DNA from 3 places in the Paenibacillus sp. FSL H7-0737 genome. Region 1 is predicted to be linked to each of the others. Evidence: riboswitches for the same ligand, from Rfam matches in the RefSeq annotation. Region 1 holds a riboswitch; each other region holds the start of a gene.
What was found. Region 1 has a riboswitch for cyclic di-AMP ahead of H70737_RS15725 (APC family permease). Riboswitches for the same ligand answer to the same signal wherever they lie in the genome.
Positions count from the first base shown of each region.

Region 2: another riboswitch for cyclic di-AMP. It lies ahead of H70737_RS00190 (resuscitation-promoting factor); the one in region 1 lies ahead of H70737_RS15725 (APC family permease).
Region 3: another riboswitch for cyclic di-AMP. It lies ahead of H70737_RS00585 (C40 family peptidase); the one in region 1 lies ahead of H70737_RS15725 (APC family permease).

Region 1 is NZ_CP009279.1:3,650,164-3,656,033, reverse strand. Features, by position in the region: gene H70737_RS15735 (DsbA family protein) at 1-712, shown strand, start outside; gene H70737_RS15730 (disulfide oxidoreductase) at 709-1,173, shown strand; cyclic di-AMP (ydaO/yuaA leader) riboswitch at 1,371-1,529, shown strand; gene H70737_RS15725 (APC family permease) at 1,653-3,470, shown strand; gene H70737_RS15720 (ABC transporter substrate-binding protein) at 3,673-4,680, shown strand; gene H70737_RS15715 (FecCD family ABC transporter permease) at 4,902-5,870, shown strand, end outside.
Region 2 is NZ_CP009279.1:39,349-45,218, forward strand. Features, by position in the region: gene H70737_RS00175 (AbrB/MazE/SpoVT family DNA-binding domain-containing protein) at 1-91, opposite strand, end outside; gene H70737_RS00180 (HD domain-containing protein) at 396-1,679, shown strand; gene H70737_RS00185 (TatD family hydrolase) at 1,791-2,561, shown strand; cyclic di-AMP (ydaO/yuaA leader) riboswitch at 2,759-2,988, shown strand; gene H70737_RS00190 (resuscitation-promoting factor) at 3,270-4,433, shown strand; gene rnmV (ribonuclease M5) at 4,610-5,161, shown strand; gene rsmA (16S rRNA (adenine(1518)-N(6)/adenine(1519)-N(6))-dimethyltransferase RsmA) at 5,158-5,870, shown strand, end outside.
Region 3 is NZ_CP009279.1:121,294-127,163, reverse strand. Features, by position in the region: gene H70737_RS00600 (YwhD family protein) at 1-166, opposite strand, end outside; gene H70737_RS00595 (M1 family metallopeptidase) at 270-2,276, shown strand; gene H70737_RS30920 (hypothetical protein) at 2,288-3,118, shown strand; cyclic di-AMP (ydaO/yuaA leader) riboswitch at 3,333-3,471, shown strand; gene H70737_RS00585 (C40 family peptidase) at 3,525-3,953, shown strand; cyclic di-AMP (ydaO/yuaA leader) riboswitch at 4,313-4,454, shown strand; gene H70737_RS00580 (C40 family peptidase) at 4,460-4,951, shown strand; gene H70737_RS00575 (GNAT family N-acetyltransferase) at 5,208-5,693, shown strand; gene H70737_RS00570 (c-type cytochrome) at 5,821-5,870, shown strand, end outside.

The DNA of each region.
Region 1 (5,870 bases):
CAAACAAGAGAAACGGCGGGTAGAACAGGAGCAGCAAAAGCAGAAGACGAGAATTTTAATTATTAGTTCAATTGCTTTAGTAGTCATCATTTTTGTTGGATTGTTTATGTTAGCTTCGAAAGATGCCGCAAAAAATGCAACTTCGGGAGAACCAGTAGCATTCAATTACAGTGAGCTACCTAGAGTCGGTAAAGAGGATGCACCTGTTAAAATTGTTGAATTTGGAGACTTGAAATGTCCAGCGTGTTCCCAGTTTGCAACTTCAGTTAAACCGAAAATTGTTCAAGATTTTGTCAACGAGGGAAAAGCAGCGCTCTACTTTGTAAATATGGCTTTCGTTGGTCCAGACTCTGAAACTGCCTCACTTGCTGCATTATCTGTTTACCATCAGAATCATGATGAATTCTGGAAGTTCTATGATGCTGTATATGCTCAGCAAGGTGATGAGAGCGAAGAATGGGCGACTGAAGATTTCTTAGTAAGCCTTGCGGAGAAAGAGAAGTTAGCTATCGATTACGAACTGCTTCGTAAAGATATTAAAGATCGTACGTATGCAGATGAGCTGAATAAGGGTATGCAGTTAGCTAGTGAAGCTGGGGTGACGACTACACCATCCCTTTATATCAATGGAGTAATGACTGCGGATCCATTTAACATTGAAGCGATTTCAACTGAAATTAACGACGCCGCAAAAGCTGTGGAGGCAAAGTGACAAAGTTCCTATCTTTTTGCAAGCGTAACTGCCTGTATCTGGCCTGGTTCGTCTCTTTAGTTGCTGTTGCTGGTAGCTTGTATCTGAGCGAAGTATTGAAATATGAACCTTGTAAGCTTTGCTGGTTTCAGCGAATTTTTATGTATCCTCAGTTATTCCTCTTGGGAATTGCAACCTTTCGAGGGGATAAAAGGATTATCCCATATGTACTTCCACTAAGCTTAATTGGTGGCAGTATCTCGATCTATCATTATGCGGAGCAGAAGATTCCTGCGTTAAGTAAAGTGCTTCCTTGTACAATTGGTGTTCCTTGTAATAAGGATTACTTGAACTTTTTTGGATTCATTACGATTCCTTTCCTTGCATTAATCGCTTTTGCTTTAATTAGCATTTTGCTTTGGTACGGACGCAAGGAAGAAGAAGTGATGGAGTTAGATACAGAGGAAAGTTTAGGATTTTGATTTTTTAATTTTAAAGGATCCGAAAAAATGTGAAAAGTGATTAAAAACACGATCCAGAGGGATAATTGAAGAGAATGAAAGAGAGCATCCAATAAGACGCTGTATTTGCGCTTACTGGATGTTTTTTCATTCTTTTTTCATTTTTTTCAACGCTTTACTGTATACACTTTGTAGACTAATATTAGACCTTGTGAGAAGTTGAATATGCGCTGAATTTTCTTAGGAAAAACGGGGGAACCAAACTTGGCATATGTGCCAATGGGGTGAATCGGAATGGGTCGATTAGACTTATACCGTAGGGCTAAACCACAGCCCGAATCCGCCAGCTAACCTCGTAAGCAAAGGTGGGATAATGACCATGCATAGCATGCGGATCATTTCCGTATGCTATTTTTAGTGTCTGCATTTATGAAATCCACCAATGAAAACAGCGCGCGGAAATTCCGTTTCAGCTCCCAAAGAAAGGAACTGTATCCACCATGGTAAGCAAGGTAAAACGACTATTGATCGGGCGTCCGATGAAGTCGAACGAACTCGATCATGAAAAGTTATCCAAGGTTAAAGCACTGGCTGTCCTGTCTTCTGATGCGCTCTCGTCTGTAGCCTACGGAACGGAACAAATTTTGATTGTACTGGTGGCTGCGGGGTTTACTGCCATCTGGTATTCCCTGCCAATTGCATTAGCCGTATTGGGCCTGCTGGCCATCCTGATTTTATCCTATCGGCAGACGATTTACGCTTATCCTCAGGGAGGCGGAGCTTACATCGTTGCCAAGAGTAATCTTGGTGTTCCGACAGGGCTCTTAGCAGGAGGGTCTTTGTTAGTGGATTACATTCTGACCGTAGCTGTTAGTGCGTCGGCAGGGACGGATGCGATCACATCGGCTTTTCCAAGTCTTCATAATCACACCGTTCTTATTGCAGTATCAGTTATTATTTTACTTACTTTGATTAATCTTCGCGGAGTTACAGAATCAGCTTCATTCATCGCAATCCCAGTGTATTTGTTTGTGGTGTCGATTGTAGTCTTGATTATCTCCGGTGTTATTAAATATGCAGCAGGTGGCGTGCATGCGAATGTCCCTGAAATTGGCTCTGCTGTTTCTAATGTTAGTTTGTTTCTACTATTAAAAGCCTTCAGTTCTGGCTGTTCGGCACTTACGGGTGTAGAGGCTGTATCTAATGCCATTCCAAACTTTAAAGCACCTGCTGAAAAGAACGCAGCCAAGACCTTAATGGTCATGGGGGTTATACTTGGATTTATGTTTACAGGTATCACACTACTGGCGTATTGGTACGGCATAGTGCCTGATGAAAAGGCAACGGTTGTTTCTCAGATCGCTGAATCGACCTTTGGCCGCGGAACCTTATATTTTTTCATTCAAGGTATTACAGCAGTAATTTTGTTCTTGGCAGCTAATACAGCTTACTCAGCGTTCCCGCTGCTCGCATTTATGTTTGCAAAAGATAAATATATGCCACATGCTTTTATGGTTCGTGGTGACCGTCTAGGTTTCTCTAATGGTATTATTTTTCTAGGTGTTCTGTCTGCTGTGCTTGTAGCTGCATTCCACGGAAATACAGAAAGCTTGATTCCACTTTATGCGGTTGGTGTATTCATTCCTTTCACATTGTCACAGCTAGGAATGATGGTTCATTGGTTTAAAACAAAACCAGCGGGATGGAAAAAAAGATTTGTTGTAAATACCATCGGTATGCTGACTACATTGACGATTACGCTTATTTTTATCATCACTAAATTCTCAAGCGTATGGATGGCTTTCATTTTCTTACCTGCTGTAATGTTCGTGTTCCACCGGATTCACAAGCACTATTTGAACACTGCAGATCAGCTTCGTATATGCCCGAGTACAGATAAACCTTTGATTAAGGGCAGTACAGTTGTTGTTCCTGTTGCGGGTGTAACACGTGCTGTACTACATTCCATCAGCTATGCCAAGTCTCTAACGGATAATGTTGTAGCCGTGTATGTTGGCTTTGATGAAGAGGACATTCAAAAAATGGAGCAACGGTGGGAGGAATGGAATCCGGGTGTACGCCTGATTGTACTTCGTTCTAGATATCGCAGTATTATTCGTCCGTTAGTGAAATTTATTGATACAGTGGAGTGGAAGACCGCAGCGACGGATCATATCACGATTCTGATTCCACAGTTTATAACTAAGCATTGGTGGCAAGCTGTACTTCATAATCAGACCAGCTTTTTAATCCGTTCGTATCTAATGAATTCAAAAGATGTTGTAGTTGCGACTGTCCCATATCATTTGAATAAATAATGGATCATTGAGGAGAGGCTATATCCGGAACGTTCGGAATATAGCCTTTTTTTGTATTTTTAAGAAGGAAATTATTGCAAATCCACAAAATTTAAAATTTATGTGTTGACATAGAGAATGAGAATCAATATCATTTAAAAGTGAGACTGAGGTAGTCAATACCTTTGAATAACATAGGATGCACACACTAGGAGGGTATTTAATGTTTTTGTTTAACAGAAAAAGATTTGGAAGCATGAAATTAACGATGGTCGGATTAATGGTGATGGTGCTATTCTTATCCGCTTGCGGTAATAATAATCCCGGTAACGCTTCAAACGCAGGAACAGACAAAGCGACGGCACCTACTGCTGAAGCTACAGAAGCTCCTGCAGCCCCTAAGACGTTAACGGATGCAATGGGACATGAAGTAACGATTCCAGCTAATCCTGGGCGTGTACTGGGTTCTTATTTGGAGGATGCTTTGGTAACTCTAGGTGTGACTCCAGTAGCGCAATGGTCAGTGACTAATGGTATTCAAGATTATCTGTCCACTGAATTGAAGGATGTTCCTACGATCAGCTACGATCTTCCGCTCGAGGCAGTAACCAGCTTCGCTCCGGATCTTATCCTCATCCCATCGGAGTCATCTGTACAGAATGGTATCTATGACCAACTGAATAAGATTGCACCGACTTATGTGATTGGGGATAAGCTAAATCAAGATTGGCGTAAATCGCTACTCAAGATTGGTGAAATTCTGAACAAGACTCCTGAAGCAGAGAAAGCCATTAAAGATTATGAAGACAAGGCGGCTGCAGCGAAAGAAAAGCTTAAAGGAGCTATTGGAGAAGAGTCCGTGGCGATTTTATGGTTGGTACAAAAGAACTTCTATATTGTAGACGAAACTCGCAGCAGTGGTGCTGTATTATATACAGACCTTGGTGTAAAGCTGCCTAACTTAGTAACAGAAATTCCTGTTGGTACAAGAGCTACTTGGAATCCAATTTCGCTAGAGAAGCTTTCTGAGCTGACAGCAGATCATATTATCCTTGTAAATAGTGATAAGACTGAGGGTTCGGAGATTCTGGACAGTGCAATTTGGAAAGGCATCCCGGCTGTAAAAGCTGGCAATGTGCATGAAATGAGCTCAACAAGCAGTTGGCTATACAGTGGTGCGAACGCTGGTGGCAAAATTATTGATGATGTGTTAAAAAGTTTTGTGAAATAAAAAGTCGTAATTCACCATGAATGAGACTGATCATTTGGGTGGGGAAGGGCGTGCAGATCAAGTATCTTAAGATGCTTAGATCTGCACCATTTTTTTATAAACCATTCCTGTATTACTGAAAAATAACTCCTACAATTGTACAACCTAATTTTTTTTGCGATAATGAGAATGATTGTTGTTATCATATAGAACATTGTAACTATCGATTAAGGAGACGACTCATGGTTTCACCCTCAGATTTCGCACATCGTAATAAAAATGATACACAAAAAGCTATACATACCCGACCGGCAGCTGCAATGGGTATTCTAGTGATTGGACTCGCTGCCATTGCCTTTGGACTGGCACTTTCGGTCTCAGTGGGTGCGGCAGATATCAAGCTAGCTACGGTATGGGAAGCAATATTTCATTTCAATCCAGATGTACAAAAACATCAGGTGATAAGAGAACTGCGATTTCCTCGCGCGATAGCAGGTGCTTTGGTCGGTGCTTGCTTCGCAGTAGCAGGGGCAATCATGCAGGGGATGACAAGGAACCCTCTTGCGGATTCAGGTCTGTTAGGCTTGAATGCGGGAGCAGGTGTAGCGCTGGCCATAGTTTTTGCTTTTGCACCTTCGATCTCATTCACTTCACTTATGTTGTTTTGTTTTATAGGTGCTGCTATAGCTTCTTTTATCGTATTTGGAATCGGGTCGCTATCTTTTAATGGCCTTACACCTTTACGTTTGACGCTGGCAGGTTCCGCGGTAAGTGCACTACTGGTTGCTGTTAGTCAGGGCATAGCTATTCTTTTTAACTTATCCCAAGATATAGCCTTCTGGTTGGCTGGCGGAATGGGCGGGGCAAGCTGGACTCAGATCAAGATTATTTTCCCTTGGGTGTTCGTGGCATTAATCGCAGCGATGATGTTATCGCGGTCTGTCACCTTGCTCAGCTTAGGAAGAGAAGTTGCAGTTGGTCTGGGGCAGCGGACAAGATTAGTACAGTTGGCATGTATGATTGTTGTAGTAGTTCTTGCCGGAAGTGCAGTCTCAATGGTTGGCCCGATTGCTTTTATAGGACTAATTATTCCACATGTAGCACGTTATTTCGTTGGAGTAGATTATCGCTGGATCATTCCTTGCTCGGCAGTTCTTGGGAGCTTATTGATCATCTTTGCGGATATCGCCGCTAGAATGATAAATGCCCCT
Region 2 (5,870 bases), 3.2 Mb from region 1:
CACCAATGCCAAGAGTACGGCGCAATTCAATGGGAATAACTACCCGTCCAAGTTCGTCTACTTTTCTTACAATTCCTGTTGATTTCATCATAACAATCGTTACTCCTCTCAATGTTCCAAAAACGTCATTATTCGACATTGTTCACTGTTTTATGATATTTATAATACCAACGATTCCCAAAACAGTCAACCTTTTTTCATCTGTTGAATAAGTGCTTTTTCACGAAAACTTTGAATTCCCTATAACAATCACGAATTCTAAAAAAAGTGAAAAAATAAACTTTGTCGATTTACCAAGACTAAAAACGTCACTATTCGACAAAGTACGACATAATTACTTATTATATACTTATATTGGTTAAAATCATACTAAATTTAATAAAGGAGTTGATCTCATGAAGCAGCCGCTCACAGAAGAAAAGGTTTTCAAAGATCCGGTTCACAATTATATCCATGTGCAGGATACTATTATTTGGCGACTAATAAATACAAAGGAATTTCAGCGTTTACGTCGTATTCGCCAGCTGGGTACCTCGTATCTTACTTTTCATGGCGCAGAGCATAGTCGGTTTTCTCATTCCCTAGGGGTGTACGAAATTACACGTAGAATTATTTCGCAATTTGAACGAAGCGGGTATAAGGATTGGATTCCTGAAGAAAGTCTGCTCACCTTGTGTGCGGCCTTGCTGCATGATCTGGGACACGGTCCATTTTCCCATTCTATAGAAGAAGCTTTTGAAATGAATCATGAGGATTGGACTTGTCGAATTATTCTGGAGGACACAGAGATTACTGAGATCTTGCGTGATGTGGAGGAGGATTTTCCTCGTAAAGTAGCCTCTGTAATCGCTAAAACTTATGAGCATGAAATTGTTGTAAATCTGGTTTCGAGTCCGCTAGATGCTGATCGCATGGATTATTTGCTGCGTGATGCGTACTATACAGGTGTAAACTATGGAACGATCGACATTGATCGGATTTTAAGAATGCTGCGTCCTTATAATGGTCGAATTGTTGTAAAAGAATCGGGAATGCATGCCATTGAAGATTATTTAATGTCGCGTTATCAAATGTACTGGCAAGTCTATTTTCATCCGGTGACACGCAGCTCAGAGATTATTTTGCGACAAATTTTTCGTAGAGCCAAGGAGCTTTTCCAAGAGGGGTACAATTTTAGTTTCATGATTAATCCACTGGAGGATTTGTTCCGTGGTGAGGTGACAGTGAAGCAGTATTTAATGCTGGATGAAGCACTGGTACAGACGGCTTTTATGCAGTGGACGCTTGAGAAAGATGAGCTACTAAGCGACTTGTGTACCCGTTTTATTCATCGTAAACTTTATAAATATGTTGAGGTGGAGAATCTCGATACAGATATGATTACTGAAATTCGCAGCAGTTTTGCGGCAGCGGGACTTCACCCAGAATATGATTTGGAGATTGATTTTCCGACAGATCTGCCCTATGATGTGTTCCGTCCGGGAGAAGCTTTTGACAATAAACAAATTCTGCTGCTTGATCGGCATGATCATCTGCGGGAAATTTCAGAGGTGTCGGATATTGTGCGTTCTATTAGCGGCATTCACCGTGGAAGATATCATCTTTATTTTCCTCAGGATAAGTTAAGAAATGCGCTTACGCGATTGCCTGCTTCTATTGCAGAGATTTTTGCAAAATAATACAAGAAAATATGGGATTTTTGACAAGAAGAGTAGAAAAATAAGATATCACGGATAGCGTGAAACTTATATTGTTATATATCTAAAAAAGAACAAGGAGTGAGGGTTAAAATGTTTCTGTTTGACACACATACGCATCTGGATGCACCTCAATTCGACGAGGATCGCGAAGAAGTTATCGCTCGTGCTGTAGAAGCAGGAGTTAGCAAGATGATTAATATCGGATTTAATCGGGAGACGATTCCCTCAACGATGAAGCTGGCGGAATCTTATGATTATATTTATGCGGCAGTGGGTTGGCATCCTCAGGATGCGATTGATATGAAAGAAGGAGATCTCGATTGGATCGCTTCTCTATGCAGTCATAAAAAAGTAGTGGCTATTGGTGAAATCGGACTGGATTATTACTGGGATACTTCTCCCAAGGATGTGCAACATGAAGTTTTTCGCAAGCAAATTGGACTAGCCCGTGAATTAAATATGCCGATTTGTATTCATGATCGTGATGCACATGAGGATGTTGTACGGATTTTACGGGAGGAAAAAGCAAATGAGGTTGGAGGCGTGATGCACTCGTTCTCAGGAAGCTGGGAAACAGCTAAAATGTGCTTGAATCTTGGTTTTCATTTATCCTTTGGAGGACCCATTACGTTCAAAAATGCAAGAGTGCCAAAAGAAGTGCTTGCGCAGACACCACTAGACCGATTATTGATCGAAACCGATGCTCCATATTTGACTCCACACCCCTTCCGCGGGAAGCGAAATGAGAGCGCTCATGTGAAGCTTGTAGCAGAGGCAGCAGCTGAAATTAAAGGGTTAACATGGGAAGAATTGGCTAAAATAACGTATGCGAACGCACTGGAACGATTTGGGATTGAGTGAAAACGGGAGCAAAACAGGTGAAAAATAGAGAATGGCCGATATATTAAACTTTTTTAATATAAAAACGGCTGAATATTACAATATTTTAACCATATTTTTGCGTAAACGTGGTTGAATCGTCCTTTACAACATGCATCAAAACAGGATATCATCTTTTCAGTGATGTGAGCTGTGTTATAGTGACAGCCATTGATTCATGGATCGTCTCGCTGAGTCTCCGTATGGAGAACGGGGGAACCAATATTGACCTACCGCATGCCTGTATTTTAAATACGGTTTAGACGTGCCGTAGGACAGTATTTGATTTCTTCACGTGGTCTTTGGGGTGAATTTAAGGGCAACCGCCATGAGCGGGTGACCTGAAATAGGGCGTCTCTCTTTCGTCCGAACCCGACAGCTAACCCCGTAAGCGCAAGTAAGAGAGGCAACCTCGTGCACAAGCATTCTCTATTCTGATATTGGAGAAGCCACGAAAGAGTCCTCAGTTGAACTCTTTTTAGGCTTTTTTATTTTTGAATAAATAGAATGTTGCCCACATACTGTTATATAACAGGGGTGGGAGTAGCTGTGCCGAGCAGGCGATCCATGAGCAGGAGACGCTAAGTTATTACGTGCGTGTCCTGTGACAATCTCAAATAGTTTCGTCAAAGGAATTCAGTCCTCATGATATACAATTGACGACGGGGCTATGTAAGGAGGATGGAGAGAATGGGCGTATTCCAACCAGAAGTATCCCATGATTCGCAGTCATCCAGCAGGTCTTTCGCATTACGGTGGGAGCAAGTAAATACTCGCGTACTTTTACTTGCAGGCGTGATTTCAGTCGCTATCGCGCTACTTATTCTGCTGTACGTACACGGTCAAAGTAACAAACAATTATTTTTAGTAATAGACGGGCAAACACAGACGCTTGAAACGCGGGAAGCGCTTCTTGGTGATGTGTTGGAGAAAGAGCAAATTTCGCTGCAGCCGCATGATGAACTATCTTTAGGTCTGAGTGATGAAATAAAAGACGGTGACCGTGTCGTTATCAATCGTGCGCAGAAAATTAGTCTTACTGCGGATGGAGCAACAAAAACGTTATATACGACCGAGGACACAATTGGTAAAGCAATTGAGAAAATGGGCATTACCCTAGAAGGTCATGATAAGATTTTCCCTTCGTTAGACACCACCATTTCTGCAAACATGGAGGTTAAGATTGTTCGCATCAACAAACAGACCGTACAGCGAACAACTAACTTACCCTTCAGAGTCATCAAGACAGCAGACCCCTCCCTTACTGTGGGAACAGTTAGAGTGGCACAGGCAGGCAAACCAGGCGTCATGATTCAGCATATTGAGAAGATCTACCAAGACGGAGAACTGGCCTCTATGCGCATGATTGGTAAGGAAGTACAAACGGTAACGAAAGATAAGATTATTGCCGTTGGTACCAAAGCACTTCCTAAGCCGGCTGTAGCTAAGACTACAACAACTTCCAAATCAAACACCACTTCAAAAACGGCTAAGGTTAGCGCTAAGACTAATAATGTCACAAGCAAGGCTGGCGTAGACTTTGAGTACAAGAAGATGATTAAGAACGTCTCCATGACAGCTTATTCATCAGAAGAGCCAGGTATTGGTAACAAAACTGCTTCCGGAACACGCGTAACGGAAGGTCGTACAATTGCGGTAGACCCGAATGTAATTCCTATTGGCTGGTGGGTATATATCGAGGGGCTTGGATTCCGCCGAGCAGAAGATACTGGCGGTGCCATTAAAGGCAATAAAGTAGATGTCTATTACGATTCACTGAGCCATGTGCGTAATTTCGGTCGTAAATCACGTACCGTTTATGTGATTGGACCTGTGAAGCCGGAGTTAAACTAGGCTGAAGCTTTTGCAAATTATTCTTTGATAAGCTATAGTGATGATAACCGTTAAGGAACGCCAGATGATCATTTCGTTGATCGCAGAGCAACCGCTCATCACTTATACATTCTTTAACCAAAAGAAGAGGAGCGAAACCTCTTCTTTTTTGCTTTTTTTGGAAGGAGTCAAGAGATATGATTAAGGAATTAATTGTCGTTGAAGGTAAGAGTGATACCGTCGCTGTTAAACGCGCTGTAGAAGCAGATACGATCGAAACAGGGGGCTCGGCTGTAGACCGGACCGTAATTGCGAAGATCGCGCTTGCTATGGAGCGTAGAGGAGTGATTATCCTTACTGACCCGGATCATGCGGGTGAACGAATTCGTAAGATTGTGTCCGCTAAGGTGCCGGGCTGTAAGCATGCCTTCATTCCTGAGAAGGACGCAACCCGCAAGGGAGATATCGGTGTGGAGAACGCTTCACCAGAGGCGATTCGTCATGCGCTGCGGAATGTACATACCTCTTTTGAAGGTGCACCTGCTTTAATTGGACTTGATGATTTAATGGCCGCTGGAATGCTTGTACACCCTCGAGCAGCTGAAAGACGTATGGCACTTGGTAATTTGCTTGGAATCGGATATTGTAATGGCAAGCAGCTGTACAAGCGGCTGGCGATGTTTGGAATTACGCGGGAGGAATTTGCCGGAGCTCTCGCCCAAATTGATCAGGGGGGCATTACTTCATGAGTGGTAGAGAGGAAATTTCGACTCCAAAACGGACGAAAGAAATTATTCAACGTTATGGATTCAAGTTCAAGAAGAGCTTAGGACAGAATTTTTTGATTGATCAAAATATATTGGACAAGATTGTTGACGCTGCTGGGCTAGATAGCGAATCAGGGGCATTGGAAATCGGTCCTGGGATTGGTGCCCTGACGGAGCGTTTGGCGCTAACCGCTGGTGCGGTGACCGCTGTGGAGATCGACCGTAGGCTGATTCCTATTTTAAGGGACGTACTTTCCCCTTATCCGCATGTTAAGGTTCGTAATGATGATGTTCTGAATGTAAATCTGCAGGAGCTGTTCAAAGAAGATTTTGCATCCGTGAACAAGGTAAGCGTAGTTGCCAATCTGCCGTATTATGTAACTACTCCGATTCTGATGAAGCTGCTCGAAGAGAAGCTTCCGCTTGATAACATTGTTGTAATGATTCAGAAAGAGGTTGCGGAGCGTATGGCCGCTTCTCCGGGAGGAAAGGAATACGGGAGTCTTAGCATTGCCGTGCAGTACTACAGCGAGCCTGAGCTCGTCTGCATTGTGCCGCGTACGGTGTTCATTCCTCAACCTAATGTGGAGTCCGCTGTAATCCGTCTAAAGGTAAGAGAGCGTCCACCGGTAGAAGTTGAGAGTGAGAAGCACTTCTTTGAGGTCGTCCAAGCTTCTTTCACACAGCGTCG
Region 3 (5,870 bases), 3.2 Mb from region 1:
TGGCATGCATGGCACCAATATCAATGACTGCTTCACCGCCATCAATAATGACAGGCGATACGTTATTGAGCTCTATAGAGCCCGCTCCAAAGCCTTTATGTTTACTTTTGGCATTCACAATATTTAAGGCAATCTGTTTCTTACCCTCCGGTTGTATGTTGTCCACGAGTGCACACCCTTCCTCTTACGAATAATTTAATTTTAGCTAATAATGCGGCGATTGCAAACATATACATCCCGTAGATGCTTGTCACGGGAGGAATCACACTATGAAGTCACTGTCATTAAGGTACATCATCATCTTTGCGACCCTGGCCACCCTCGTGCTTTTAGGAGGCATATGGGTCTATTCGGGGGATAACTCCACATCTTCTGTTACTAGCTTTGTTTCAAAAGAGGCCAAGTCCTCAAGCGGCACAGCTCCTGCAGCTGCACCACAACAGACACTGCCTGAAAGCGCCCCCGTTCCAGCAGAAGAGGCATTAAGTCAACGAGTTGTCGAGTATCACATCGATGTTCAGCTTGTTCCTGATACAGAAACCTTAATCGCTTCTGAGACGGTAACCTGGACACACCCCGGTGTAAAACCGGTAAGTGATCTATATTTTCATATGTATCCAAATGCTTTTGCTTCACCAGATACTACCTTTATGAAGGAGTCCGGGGGAACGCTCAGAGGTGACACCATGCCAGAGAACGGCTTCGGAAGTATGACTTTAACCGATTTGCGCACAACAGAAGGAACATCACTAATGCAAAGAGTGCAATTTGTACAACCCGATGATGGTAACGTCAACGATAAGACACTCCTAAAGGTACATCTCCCACAGCCGGTTAATGGTGGAGAAAGTGTCACGCTTAAACTCCAGTACGAGGTCCAGCTCCCCAAAATATTTGCCCGTATGGGCGCATCAGGCAATTTCGTGATGGCTGGGCAATGGTTCCCTAAACTTAGTGTATACGAGCCTATGGGCACACGAGGGGTTAAGGAGGAAGGCTGGGATTTGCATCAGTATCACGGCACCTCTGAGTTTTACAGCGATTTTGGCATCTTTAATGTAACGATTGCGGTTCCTTCCGACTACACGGTAGCTGCGACCGGATTTCCTGTGAAGAATGCCAAGCTAAAGCAAGATCAAAAAATATATCAGTTCTACGCTGACGATGTCCATGACTTTGCGTGGGCGGCATCCCCTGATTTTACAGTAGCCGAAGAAGCCTTCTCTACGCCAGAAGTGCCTGGTGTACGGATTAAGGTGTATCTCGATCCATTACACAAAGACTTAAAGGAACGATACCTTCAGGCCGCTAAGGCAGCTCTGACCTACTTCAGCAAATGGTATGGTCCTTATCCCTACTCGACTCTGTCTATTATCGTTCCGCCTAAGGAGGGGAATGGGGCTGGAGGAATGGAGTATCCAACACTCATTACAGCATTTGGAGCCACAGACTCTTCTCCTGACACCTCACTTGAAAGAACCGTCGTTCATGAAATTGGCCATCAATACTTTTACGGCATGGTAGCCAGCAATGAATTCGAAGAGGCTTGGCTAGATGAAAGCTTCACTTCTTATGCTGAAGACAGACTCATGGAGCAAGAATATGGCATCAAAACGAATCTCCCTCTTCAGTCCAGCTTGGTGACCAAATCAGAGCCGCTAAATTTAGAAACATGGAAATATGCCGGGGCAGAATCCTATAGCCGGAATGTGTATATTCGCGGAAAGCTAGTACTTAAGGATATTGAGCGCCAAGTAGGCACTAAGGCAATGAACAGCATCATGTCCACTTACACACGTAAATTCCGTTTCCAGCACCCCACTACGTCTGATTTTCAAAAAGTCGTTGAGAAGGTAACCAAAAAATCATGGCAGCCTTATTTCGAAGATTATATTTATGGTGGTGGTGCTCCTGATTTCTCAGTAGATACGATTACGATTAAAAAGAATGGCAACAGCGATGCTCAGAGCTATGAATCCATAGTAAAGATTACAAACAAAGGGAGCCATTACGTTGACGTTCCCATTAAATTCACATTCGCCGATGGCTCTGCTACAGAGCGGGTCTGGAGCGGTGAAGGAGCAGAGACTACCTTCCAATTGTTAAGCGATAAGTTTCTTCTCTCTGCTGAGGTTGATCCTGAGCATACCATTCTGTTAGAAAACAAGCATCTTAATAACTTCAGACTGGCGGAAATAGAGCCCAAAACGCTCTCCCGCTGGACATTAAGTGTAACTAAACTAGTTGAAACCGTGCTCGGAACTCTTGTCTGGTGAGGTGAATGATTGTGAGAACATCGATAACCCGCGGCTGGCAAAGCATGAAGGAGCAATTTTATATTCTGATTCTGCTCTTCATCTACCGACTGCTCTGGGGCTACTTTATGTACGGCTTCATCCGGTCTGCTATCGTTCCAATTCTACTGCGTTATCCAGATAAAGACGCTGGAGGCAGCGGAATGGGCAGACTACTCTATTATGTCGAAGGGCAGTTCAACTTGAACACAGATCCTGCGATACGTACTTGGTTATGGATGTTCCTAGGGCTTGTTGTCTTACGACTGCTACTCTCCCCCTTCATAAGGGCAGGATTACTGCATGAACTCCATCAGGAGCGAAAAGGAGAGCGTGGCCTGTTCTTTTTTCCAGGTATGAAGCTTTATGGATTTCCAGTGTTTATCTTCAGTCTAATCGAATGGGCGCTGGCTCTACTTCCGTTATACTGGCTTGCTCCAAAAATGTACGGGCTATTCTTGTCCTCCTTTCTGAACTACTCTTTGTTACTTCATCTAGTTCCATACGTATTGGCATGGCTTATATACATCTTTATCGTGCGCCTGTTCCTTCTATATATGCAGTTTGGGTATACCAGCGGCACGGGGATGTTCTCCTCCTTATTCATTTGCTTGAAGTCGCTGATTCCGGCAATAGGAATTTCAATCATACTTGGTGCAGCAGGCCTGATCCTTTTGCTAGTGTGCGGAATAACGGGCATCTTCTGTCCTGGCCTACCAGCACTTCTTATTCGTCAACTTTCATCACTGCCCTCAACACTCTTCAAAATGTGGGGAATTTCAGCTCAATATCATCTATGGCACAGTAAAGCATTTCCACAATAATTTGAAGCATTACAGAACATAATATAAGAGTCCCGGTTCCTGAATCAGGAGCTGGGACTCTTTCGCGTTATAGACAAATTATGAGGATTTGCAAAATCGTAAAGACTTTGTTACAATAAGTCCTGTTCCATTGGTAACAAGTTTGTAATCATTTGAAACGATTTCTACATAACTTCATGTATTTGTCGTAGTCATGTCGATAAGTCACTATCTGGTGCATAAAACGCCGAATTCCTTGCACCGGGAAGTGGGGGAACCATATTTTGGGTGAATTGATCTCGCTTTGCAGTGATCATAGGGGAACCTTCTACCGAATCCTTAAGCTAACCTCACAGGCATTGGAAGGGGTACAATTTTTTTGAAGAATTTAAGAAAAGCATGCGTCGCTGCGGCGCTAGGACTTGTGATGGCGTTCTCTATTGGTGGAGGAAGTGCCTTTGCAGATTCTAAGATGGACAGTGTTATTTCAAAGACAATTGGAGTTGCCTATAAAACCGGAGGCACTAGCACTGCCGGGTTTGACTGTTCTGGATTTACTACGTATGTATTCAAGAAGGTGGGTCTTTCTTTGCCCCGTACTTCAAAAGCTCAATATAATGTCGGAACTCCTGTAGCTAAAAGTAAATTACGTTCAGGTGACCTAGTTTTCTTTAACACATTGGGCAACGGCGTATCCCATGTCGGCATTTATGTTGGAAACGGAAAATTCGCACAATCATCATCTTCATATGGCGTGACCATCACTTCACTTAGCCAATCCTACTGGGCCAATCGCTACGTTGGTGCTAAAAGAGTAATGAGTACTTCCTCATATCAAGCTATAGCCTACGATTAATACTTCCCCACAACTATAACCTCACAATTACATTATATAGACCTGGGTTTGATTATTGACTTAATCGAATCCAGGTTTTCTTTTGCCTTATTATATTCTTTACACCTCTTGAACGGACTTTAAACACTTTTATTTGATAAAAATTTCAATAAATATAAAAATTAGTTTAATATTATCGCTTACATATGCATTTTGTCTTTAAAAAAACGAATTTTTCTGCATGATTATGTTAAAAACGATTGCCAAGCGGCACTCTGTTTGTTACAATAACTGCAGTAAGATTTTAGTAACATTTTTGTAATCATTAAGTTGTTATTTACAAAGGTTTTGTCATGTATTGATTACAAGCTATTCCTAATCAACAGTATCAGCCGAGTTTCCTAACTATTAGGAAAACGGGGGAACCAACTTTGGGTGAATTGACCTCCATTTTTAGAGGGGTCATAGGGGACCTTCAACCGAACCCTTAAGCTAACCTCGTAGGCATCCGGAAGGGGTATAAACTTTTGAAGAAGAAGCTAGCAGCAGCAGTACTTAGCTTTTCCATTATTTTCACCATCGGAGCAGGAAGCGCTTTCGCGGATTCCAAAATGGATAAAGTGATCGACAAGACCATCGGAACTAAGTACGTATCCGGCGGCATCTCCACAAATGGATTTGATTGCTCCGGATTTACAATGTATGTATTTGATAAAATTGGTATAAACCTACCACACCAATCAGGTTCCCAGTATCAAATGGGTACTGCTATCTCCCAAGATGATTTAAGATCTGGAGATCTTGTATTCTTCAATACAAGTGGTAAGGGTGTCTCCCATGTCGGTATTTATGTCGGTGAAGGCAAGTTTGCACACGCATCTTCCTCACGCGGTGTAACGATTAGCTCCCTGAGTGATAGCTACTACGTGAAACGCTACATCGGTGCTAAACGAATTATGAGCACAGATGCTTATCATTCTGTTGCTTCTGAGACAGAAGATAATGATGATGTTCAATAAGTAAATCGTACATAGGCTCTTTTCCAAGATGTTGATTCTTGGGGAGGAGCTTGTTTTTTGTCTTATTTAGTATTTACCCCTCTCAGAATTTGTAAAACAATAATCCTCATAAATTTCTGAGTCGACCATGCCTTTTTTTGTATATAATTAGTTACAAGCATAAACGCCTTCGATGTCCTTATAAGGACCATAAGTATTTTAAGCTAGAAATATAAGACATTTAAAGCTCGCCCGTGAAAGGAGGTCCTTTGACCTTATGATAAATCCTTCTGTTACTTTTCATGTAGCGCCTATGGAGACCAGTCACGCGGAAGAGATTTGCAACTGGGATTACACTGCCCCTTATAATATTTACGGCTGGATGCCGTGGGAGCAAATGCAGGCTCTTGGAATCGAGTTCGGTGACCCTCAGCTACGGAATGAGCAATATATCTCCATACTAAATGGGCAAGGGATTTTGTGTGGATTCGCGCAGTTGTTTCCAATGGAAGGTGTTGTTCGCTTGGGGATTGGTATGCGCCCTGATCTATGCGGTCAAGGTCTAGGAAAAATATTCATGGATGCAATTGTGCAAGCAGCCTTGTTTCGTTATCCTGAGCGTGAGATTGATCTAGAGGTATTGACCTGGAACCAGCGGGCGATCCGAACTTACCAAAAGTGTGGATTTACGATTACCGATACGTATGAACGCCTAACCCCCACAGGAAACAAACCTTTTTATTGCATGGTCTATGATAAATAATATTAAATTCCATATTTTTCAATGATTTGATGGCATTATCGTTCATTTTTTTGTCACAAACCCTATGATAACGCTTCACCTTGAGCTATAATGTAGGGAGCAGCTTACATAGAAGGGACGAACTGGGATGCAGAAATGGATCATGAGCGGTTTGTTTTTTGCCGCCTGTGCCTTTGC